Regions from separate parts of the Marinomonas sp. CT5 genome, predicted to be linked through region 2. Evidence: predicted binding sites of a transcription regulator. Region 2 holds the regulator's gene; each other region holds the start of a gene.
What was found. Region 2 encodes PhoB, which activates phosphate uptake and scavenging genes when phosphate is short. Its sites were predicted from a motif close to TGTCATANNNNTGTCANA; they were not measured.

Region 1 (3,284 bases), 660 kb from region 2:
ATCCAAAAAAAGAACGACAAATAAAAAAGAAACCGATTTAACGCATAAAAAAGCGCCCTTATTCAACATAAGGGCACTAGTTGTAGTTAGTCGTTCGCTTTTTCAAATTTACGAAGTTGCGCATTACCACGTTCAACCGCAGTATTTAACGCTGTTTGGGCATCCACATCACCACTCCAAACGGACTCTAGCGCTTCATCAATGATGCCGCGAATCTGGACAAAGTTACCCAAACGTAAACCTTTGGTGTTCGCCGTTGGCGTCCCCGTGGTCATCTGCATCACACCGATTTCAGTTCCAGGATTAGCAGCGTAGAAACCTTGCCCTTTGGTCAAATCGTAGGCCGCTTTGGTAATGGGCAAGTAACCAGAAAATTGGTGCCAATCGGCTTGCACAGACGCTCGAGATAGATAACTCAAGAAAGAAGCCACACCTTTGTATTCTTCTTTAGAATGGCCTTGTAGCACCCACAAAGAGGCACCACCGATAATGGTATTTGAAGGTTGTTTCACCTTGCCTTCCCAGTAAGGAAGTTCAGCCACACCAAAATCAAATTTAGCATTACGTTTTATGCCAGCGTAACCAGCAGAAGATTCGGTAAACATGGCGCATTCTTGGCTATAGAATTTCGCCGCGCCATCGTTGGTACGACCAGAGTAGCTAAAAATGCCATTCTTTTGCCATTCACCCATTTTGGAAATGTGCGCTACTTGCAATGGGCCGTTAAATTTCAGCTCAGTTTTCAAACCGCCAAAACCATTTTCCAATGTGGCGAATGGTACGTTATGACGAGCACTGAGGTTTTCTAATTGTACCCAAGATTGCCAAGCTGTTGTGAAACCACAAGACACACCTGAGGCTTGCAATTTTTTCGCTGTACTTTCGACTTCTTGCCAAGTTTTCGGTGCTTGGCTAATGCCAGCTTTTTTAAATAAATCTTTGTTGTAATACAAGACTGGCGTAGAACTGTTGAACGGCATGGAAAGCATTTGCCCTTCGCTGTTGGTGTAATAACCGGTTACAGCACTCAAATAAGCACTTTCATCAAAGGCTTGACCCGATTCACGCATCAATTTGTATACAGGGTAAATCGCACCTTTAGCGGCCATCATACTGGCGGTGCCGACTTCAAAGACTTGAACAATAGCGGGCTGTTGTTTAGCTCGAAACGCGGCGATAGCCGACGTCATTGTCTCGGTGTAATTGCCTTTATAAACCGGTTTCACTTCATACGCGTCTTGCGAATCATTAAACGCTTTGGCGATTTCATTTACTTTTTCGCCATTTGCGCCCCCCATTGCGTGCCACCATTCTATTTCGGTAGCAGCGAAGCCTGAACTCGCAATCGATAGACCAACAACCACTGACGCTAACTTCAAATTATGCATTTCCGTGTTCCTCACAATGAGTTTTTATTAGAAAAGAAAGAACGACTATAGAAAGAAAATATTTCAGTTTGATGATAGATAGGTTTCATTTGAAATACAATTATAATTCAAACGAAACTTTTAACGTAATAAAATAAGAGAATTGACCAATATGAAAGGTCATTTGAATAGAGGCACAACTAAAAAAGCAGAAAGATCTTAACCAAACTTACAATAAAATTTCTTGTTGAAGTGATAACGCCAAAGCATCAAGCTCCTCAGCGAGCGCTTGGACACTTTTTACCAATAAATCAGAATTAGATTGACTGAGATGCAGTTTCATTGCCTCGATTAGTTCACATAATCGATAACCAGACACTTCCAAGGCAGCACCTTTTAAACGGTGGGAGACAAGTTCAAATTGATGCCAATCTTGCGCTTCTAGATGATTCTGTAACATCACCATCAGCGCAGTCGCTTCCTTAATGAACTCGCTCGCAACCAATGTCATCAGCTCTTGATTAAAAGCTAAGCGGCTCTCGTAATCATTATGATCAAAAACCTTTAATTTCAACATTTTCAGTCACTCCATATTCTTGGCATTTAATCTTAATTAAGACAGCCATTTTGTCAGTATCGCGGTCAACTTATCTTGCGAAATTGGCTTCGCGATATGATCATTCATGCCCGCTGCAAAACATTCATCTTCATCACCTTTCATGGCATTAGCGCTCAATGCAACAATCGGAATATCGGCAGGCGTGTTCGAATCGGTAAACTGACGAATAGTTCGTGTAGCCTCATAACCATCCATGATGGGCATTTGGCAATCCATAAAGATCATATCGAACTTGGTTGATTGAGCTAGTTCAACCGCTTTCTGACCATTTTCCGCCACAACGACTTCTACGCCGTATAAATTTAACAAGCCTCGGGCAACAATTTGATTGGTCAGATTATCTTCTGCCAATAACACTTTCGCATTGAAAACAGGCCTACCATCTGGCGTTTTTTCTACTTCTTTTGCAACCATTGCAGGATCTCCTTTAATTGAAGAGTTTAATTTCTCAAGTACATCTAATAACGGTTGATGAAATACAGGTTTTGTTAAAGCCGCATCATACTGCACCTTATCAAAATCCATACTTGACCGCCCTTGCACTAACACACGTTTAACGCCGTTTTGCTGGCAAAATGCATTTAACTCATCAACCTCAGCAGACATTGTTAACACATCAGAATCCAGTAATATTGTATTGCCTAGCCATTCCTTATCAGCGAGAGCACTGGCAATACTGTCATAAACATTGTAATTGACGGCTTGGGAATCCAGCAATGCAGCAACATACTCACGACCTGTTTTATTTGCATAAATCAACGTCACTCTAATATTCTGCAAAACTGACTTATTAGCAGATTCAGTTGAGTCCAAAGTCGACTTCATTGTAAGAGGAATTCGGAACCAAAAAGACGAGCCCTGACCTTCTACTGATTCAACGCCGATTTCACCCTCCATGGCTTGGATGATTTCTTTACTGATTGCCAACCCTAAGCCAGTTCCACCAAACTTACGCGTTGTCGAACCGTCAGCCTGTTTGAAACGCTGGAATAAATGCACCTGACTCGCCTGAGGAATGCCAATACCAGAATCATCAATCGACACATTCAATACAATATCGTCATCCGCTAAAGGATAAATAGAGAGTCTTAATTTCACCTCACCTTCTTGGGTGAATTTCACTGCATTCCCCATCAAATTGACCAAAACCTGCTTGATGCGCAATCGATCGCCAAATAACACAAGATTAGGAATCGGCATAGAAGGCGAATTGAGCACTATGCCTTTTTCTTCCGCCCTCAAAACAAAGATATTGGTCACTTCTTCAATTAAGGCTCGCAGTTCAAATTCTTGTTTGT
Region 2 (3,284 bases):
TTGGTTGGTTACCCAAGACTCTTTGACAGCCAAACTACAAAGCCTTGGTAAATTAACAGTAGAAGTTCTGGAAGATACATGGGGAACGCCTACAGCGAGAGAAAGAAAACGCCTAAAGTTGCGCTCAAGAGAGGCAGCACGAATTCGAACCGTCTTACTCAAAGTGAATAATAAAGCTGTTATTTACGCTCGATCTATCATCCCGGCCAAATCTTTAAAGGGACATTGGCGTCAAGTGAAACACCTAAGAGACAAATCATTGGGTGGCTATTTATTCCAACATCGGGCGCTGGTTCGAAGTGACATTGAGGTCACTTTGCTACCAAAAGGCATGTTTCCAAACCAGCAAAATCCAGTATGGGCAAGACGCTCTATTTTTCACCAATTTGGGGCTGGAATATTGGTCAATGAAGCTTTCTTTGATGAGATAAACCAACTTAAATCACCGTTTGGATTGTTATGAACAAACTTAAAGACTACGCAGAATTAACCCGATTCAACCGCCCTATCGGCTCATTTTTACTAATGTGGCCAACACTATGGGCGCTTTGGCTTGCTGCTGATGGTATGCCTAAGTGGAATTTAGTAGTCATCTTTATCCTAGGGGTCTTTAGCATGCGCTCCGCAGGATGCGTCATCAATGATTATGCCGACCGTAAGGTCGATGGCTTTGTAGAACGTACTAAAAATCGTCCTTTGCCATCTGGCCGAGTATCAGAAAAAGAAGCCTTGGTGTTATTTGGTGGTTTGGTATTACTTAGCTTCATCTTAGTACTGTTGACAGATATGCGTACTATCTTGCTGTCCGTCGTTGGTTTAGGGTTAGCTGCACTGTACCCATTTATGAAGCGTTATACCCACCTACCTCAACTTTTCTTAGGGTTGGCCTTTTCATGGGCCATTCCCATGGCTTACAGCGCACAAGGTGGAGATTTGGCGAATCCAGAATTATGGATGTTGTTCGTTGCAAATTGCTTTTGGACCATCGCTTACGACACCTACTATGCGATGACTGATCGACCTGACGACTTAAAAGTCGGTATCAAATCCACCGCTATTTTATTTGGCCAATACGATTTATTGGTCATTGTTTGCCTTCAGGGACTAACGTTATCTTTACTCACTTGGATCGGCCTACTAGCAGAATTACACTGGCCCTATTTTATCTCCCTCATCATCGCGGCAGGACTATTTTATCTGCAGTTTAATAAAGCCAAAGGTCGTGAACGCTTGCCCTGTTTCCATGCTTTCTTAGATAACAATCGCATCGGCTACTGTGTGTTTATCGGGCTCGTAACAAGCTATTTTATGTAATATATGGCAAAGTTGTGACAATGTAACTGAATTGTCACATAAGGTCGCTTTAATAAAAGCCGTTCCTGAGATGAGGATAAATCCTGTGACCGGTAAAAAAGTATTAATTATTGATGATGAGTCTTCCATACGCGAAATGATCGCCATTGCATTAGAAATGGCTGGCTATGAGTATTTGGAAGCAGAAAATATTCAGCAAGGCCATGAAATCATTGTGGATCACCGTCCAGACTTGATTCTTGTCGACTGGATGATGCCTGGCGGCAGTGGCATTGAATTAACTCGTCGACTAAAAAAAGACACCACAACGGCTGAAATCCCAGTGATTATGCTGACCGCAAAAAGTGAAGAAGACAATAAAATACAAGGCTTAGAAGTCGGTGCGGACGATTATATAACCAAGCCGTTTTCACCTCGCGAGCTAGTCGCCAGACTCAAAGCGGTGCTGCGCAGAGCAACCCCTCAAGGTGTTGACGAGCCCATTGAAGTGGAAGGGTTAGTGCTTGACCCAATTAGCCAACGTGTCACCATAGGCACTCGCCCTTTAGACATGGGGCCAACTGAATACCGCCTATTAAAATTCCTAATGACTCATCAAGAACGAGCTTATTCTAGAGCACAGCTTTTAGATCAAGTTTGGGGTGGAAACGTCTATGTTGAAGAGCGTACAGTAGACGTTCATATCCGCCGTTTACGTAAAGCCATCGGTAACTCCCATGATTTCTTGATACAAACGGTTCGAGGAACTGGCTACCGCTTCTCAGCAAAAAGGTCTGTATGAAAACAGTTTGGCGAAACACCATCATCACTTGGCTCGCAGGTCTTGCCGCCTGTGTTGTCATTGGCTTGATTATTGGTCAGTTATTAGGTGTTATCCTGTTATACGTTTTAGGAACTTTGTATTGGCAACTTTATCAGCTGTATCAGTTCCATAATTGGCTTCGCCACTCAGGTAAAGCGGCGCCACCGGAAACCAGTGGTATTTGGGGAGAAGTATTTGATGCTGTATACCGTTTGCAGAAGAAGCAACGCAAATCAAAACGCCGTATGCGCCAAGCATTAACGCGAATAGAAAGTTCTACCACCGCCTTAAAAGAAGGCGTCATTATGGCGGATAATCAAGGTAACCTCGAATGGTGGAACAACTCTGCGGCTCACTTTCTTGGACTCATGCGTCCCGTTGATCGCGGTCAAATAATTACGAATATTGTTCGAAACCCTGACTTCTTTCGCTACTTCAGCCAAAAACGTTTTGGCGAACCTTTGGTTATCAAATCACCAGCAAAAGAAGGCGTATACTTGGAAATACAAACCACGTTATACGATAAAAATGATCACTTAATCTTTGTCCGCGACGTGACTCGTTTACACCTTCTCGAACAAATGCGTAAAGACTTTGTCGCTAATGCTTCTCATGAATTAAAAACACCATTGACGGTGATCAAAGGCTACCTAGAAACCCTAGATATGTTCAAAGACAGTCTGCCGAAAAGCATGCAAAAAGGCATCATCAATATGTCTGAGCAGTCCGAGCGGATGGAACAACTCATCGAAGATCTTTTACTTTTGTCACGCTTAGAGAGTAATGACAAACGTGAAGAAAACCAATGGCATAATGTTGCGGATCTTATTCAAGCTATTACCAATACAACCGCACCGATTTTGACGGAAAAACACCAGCTTTCCATCATTATTCCCAACGAATCCCGCTTGTACGGCTCTTATAAAGAACTCTACAGTGCCTTCTCAAATCTTATTGTTAATGCCATCAAATACTCACCTGACGGCGGAGAAATCACCCTCAAATGGGAATCAAGTGAGTTTAATGGCGTTTTTTCAGTGAAAGACAACGGACTTGGTATCGACCCAAGATACATTCCTCGACTCACAGAACGCTTTTTCAGAGTGGATAAGGGGAGAGGCTCTAAAACCGGTGGCACAGGTCTTGGGTTAGCAATCGTGAAACACGT
Region 3 (3,284 bases), 1.4 Mb from region 2:
GGCTCAAGTGGAGCCAATTAAGTCAGAGGACGTTACATCTAGTGCCTCGAAAAATACGAGTCCTGATGTGAGTGAAGAAGATACTTCATACTCACCAGAAGAGCCTCAGGTGCCTGAGTCAATCTCCAAACGTGCTAAAGAAGACAAAGGGTTGTTGCAACAAAGAGAGAATCGAGAAGCGGCAACGGTCAATAACCCGTTTGTATTAACACCTCATAAGCCAAATTATTTTTTGCCAATTGCTTATACGTCTAATCCTAATGATCGGGCCTTTTTAGGGAATAAAACAGACTCTGAAAGTTTGGACAGTGTGGAGTTTAAATTTCAGTTGAGTTTTAAGTTTCCAGTTGCCTATGACGTAGTGGGACGAGACACTAGCCTCTGGTTTGCTTATACGCAACAGGCCTATTGGCAGGCTTATAACAGTACAATTTCAGCACCATTTCGTGATACCAATCATGAGCCTGAAGCTTTCATTGTTACTAAGCCAAAACATGGATTTTTAGGTATCAATCCAGATTATATTTCCTATGGTTTTGTTCATCAATCCAATGGACAGTCTGGAGATCTCTCGCGTTCTTGGAATCGATTTTATATGGATTTTTTGTTTGAGCATGGTGATACTGCTTTTTCATTTAAGCCTTGGTATCGCATTCCTGAAAGCAAAGATATGGATGACAACCCAGATATCGAAAACTATTACGGCTATGGTGAATTTAATTTAATCCACATTATCGATGATTACAGCATTGATATTATGCTGAGAAATAATCTGAAATCTTCTAATAATCGAGGTGCGATACAGGTGGGATTTAATTTTCCATTATGGGGTAAAACACGCGGTTACATTCAGTATTTTAACGGCTACGGACAATCTCTATTGGATTACAATCATCAAACACAATCACTTGGTATTGGTATTATGCTGACTAACTGGTTGTGATTTCTCGTCAGGTCAGATGAAAATGACAGCGTATTGTCACTATAGTGTAATGATTGTGTCATTTTTTGCTTTTAAGGTGGGTGTAAATCTAACCTAGGAGCTAAACCATGAAATTGAAATTCTTACCTGTTGCAACCAGTTTAATTGCATTAACTCTTTTAACTGCTTGTGGTGAAACGGTAAAAAAGCATGATACCAAGCCTACAGCTGAAACAATGTCTTTGAACAATGATGATTTGTACGAAGTGCATCATGAAGGTCGTATTTATGTGTTTGATGATCGTGGTGTGTATGAAGACTTTTTACAGGTTGGTGAAACATCTTATCGTAAAGTGCGTATTGGGGCGGGCCCAAAAGGTGAAACCGTTGTTTTTGGTCTAACTAACGCAGATAAGAAAAAAATGTCGGGCATCGCTGCTGTTGAAATGTATGACGGTGAACTAAATGGTGCAGAGTCTTTCTATGGCGAAATGCGTATGGAAGGTCGTATATATGTTTTTGGTTCTCTACAAGAGATGAATCAAGCTCGTGCTGTTGGTGAAGTGCCTTTACGTTATACAGATATAGGTTCTGGTCCAGAAGGCGAAACGGTAGTTTATGCATTAAACAGTAGTAACAAAAAAGTAAAACCGACAGCGATGATTGAAAAATTCCATAAAATGAATCACATGAAGTAATTGGCTGATTCAGATTTAAAAGTACCTCGCAATGGCGGGGTATTTTTTTGCCATGTTGTCACAATGAAAGCCTGTCATAAAGTTGTCACTGGAATGCCACAGAACGGACATTTTACTGGTCTATGTTGAGAGTAAGACAAACTGGTGAGGTGAACCGTATGAATATCCTTCAAAATATCCACGCAGTAGATGTACACACTTTTTCTTGGTGCATGGCTCGTAAGCATCGAGTCACATTAACTCGTATTGGGAGAGCGGTTTCTTTCTCAGCAGATGGCCCATTATATGCCTTTTTAGCGCTTCTGCTTTGGTTCGCTGGAGAAGCGACTTTGATGTTGGTTTTAGTATTAGGCTTTTTAGTAGAACGAATTTTATATCTGGTTTTAAAACGAGGTTTTAAACGTAACCGCCCAGCGGATGCATTAGATAATTTTAATAGTTTTATTATTCCTTCAGATCAGTTTTCTTTTCCTTCTGGTCATACGTCGGGTGCATTCTTTATGGCTTATTGTTTGTCTGAATGGTTTCCCAGTATGAATATGATTTTGTATTTTTGGGCTGCGAATGTAGGGCTTTCTCGCATTTTTCTTGGCGTTCATTTTCCTACAGACACTGTTATTGGTGCTTTATTGGGAACATCTTGTGCAGCTCTAGCAATAGGGATTTTGATATGAAAATATTGTACGGTGTCCAAGGAACGGGTAATGGACATATAACCAGAGCAAGAGCCATGGCTGTGGAAATGCATGCGGCTGGAGTTGAGGTTGATTTTGTGTTTTCAGGTCGGCCAGCAGAAGAGTATTTTGATATGGCAATATTCGGGCACTATCGTACTTTTCAAGGTTTGAGTTTTGCTGCTCGCAATGGGCAATTGGATTTATTTGCAACCTGTAAAAACGCTAATTTTTTCAAGTTGTATCGGGATATTCGTTCGGTTGATACTCGTAGCTATGATTTGGTGATTACTGACTTTGAACCGATTGTTGCTTGGGCGGCGAAACTCCAAGGTGTTGCTTGCGTAGGATTTGGCCATCAGTATGCTTTTAAATATGATATTCCACGTTATAAAAAGAATCTTGTTGCGCAGTGGATCATGTCTAATTTTGCTCCAGCGGCAATTCAGTTAGGTGCCCATTGGCATCATTTTGGTTACCCTATTTTGCCACCTCTTATTCACACCCAGCCTCTACAAAATATTTCGTACTCGGATCAAGTGTTGGTGTACCTACCTTTTGAAAACAGTGAAGAAGTTTTAGATTGGCTTGAGGCGGTTCCAAATTATCATTTTCGTTTTCATTGTAAGGATATTGAGCCTGGGGTGTATGGTAATGTAGAGGTTTTTCCCTTTGGACGAGAATTGTTTCAAAAGAATTTAAGTGAATGTGAGTCGGTACTTTGCAATGCTGGTTTTGAGCTCAACTCAGAAGCGTTGCAGCTCGGCCGACGTATTCTTGCAAAACCATTAAGAGGCCAAATTGAGCAGCATTCCAATGCTATCGCGTTAGAGTTTTTAGGGGTTGCGAAAACAACGGATGTATTAAGTTCTCAGGTTATTCAAGAATGGTTGGAAACCAGCAGAGTGTTTCAAATATCCTATCCTAATGTGGCTCGTGCGGTTGTGGCTTGGTTGCAATCTAATAATGAAACCAGTGTCGCAGATTTGT

Region 1: the regulator PhoB is predicted to act here: its motif matches at 1,448-1,465, upstream of ugpB (sn-glycerol-3-phosphate ABC transporter substrate-binding protein UgpB).
Region 3: the regulator PhoB is predicted to act here: its motif matches at 1,693-1,710, upstream of C0J08_RS15520 (phosphatase PAP2 family protein).

What each region holds. Positions count from the first base shown of each region.
Region 1 covers NZ_CP025572.1:511,639-514,922, reverse strand. The annotation lists gene ugpB (sn-glycerol-3-phosphate ABC transporter substrate-binding protein UgpB) at 87-1,388, opposite strand; gene C0J08_RS02430 (Hpt domain-containing protein) at 1,597-1,944, opposite strand; gene C0J08_RS02425 (ATP-binding protein) at 1,981-3,284, opposite strand, start outside.
Region 2 covers NZ_CP025572.1:4,613,313-4,616,596, forward strand. The annotation lists gene C0J08_RS21915 (chorismate--pyruvate lyase family protein) at 1-463, shown strand, start outside; gene ubiA (4-hydroxybenzoate octaprenyltransferase) at 460-1,314, shown strand; gene phoB (phosphate regulon transcriptional regulator PhoB) at 1,400-2,095, shown strand; gene phoR (phosphate regulon sensor histidine kinase PhoR) at 2,092-3,284, shown strand, end outside.
Region 3 covers NZ_CP025572.1:3,232,697-3,235,980, reverse strand. The annotation lists gene C0J08_RS15530 (phospholipase A) at 1-943, shown strand, start outside; gene C0J08_RS15525 (hypothetical protein) at 1,051-1,620, shown strand; gene C0J08_RS15520 (phosphatase PAP2 family protein) at 1,779-2,294, shown strand; gene C0J08_RS15515 (MJ1255/VC2487 family glycosyltransferase) at 2,291-3,284, shown strand, end outside.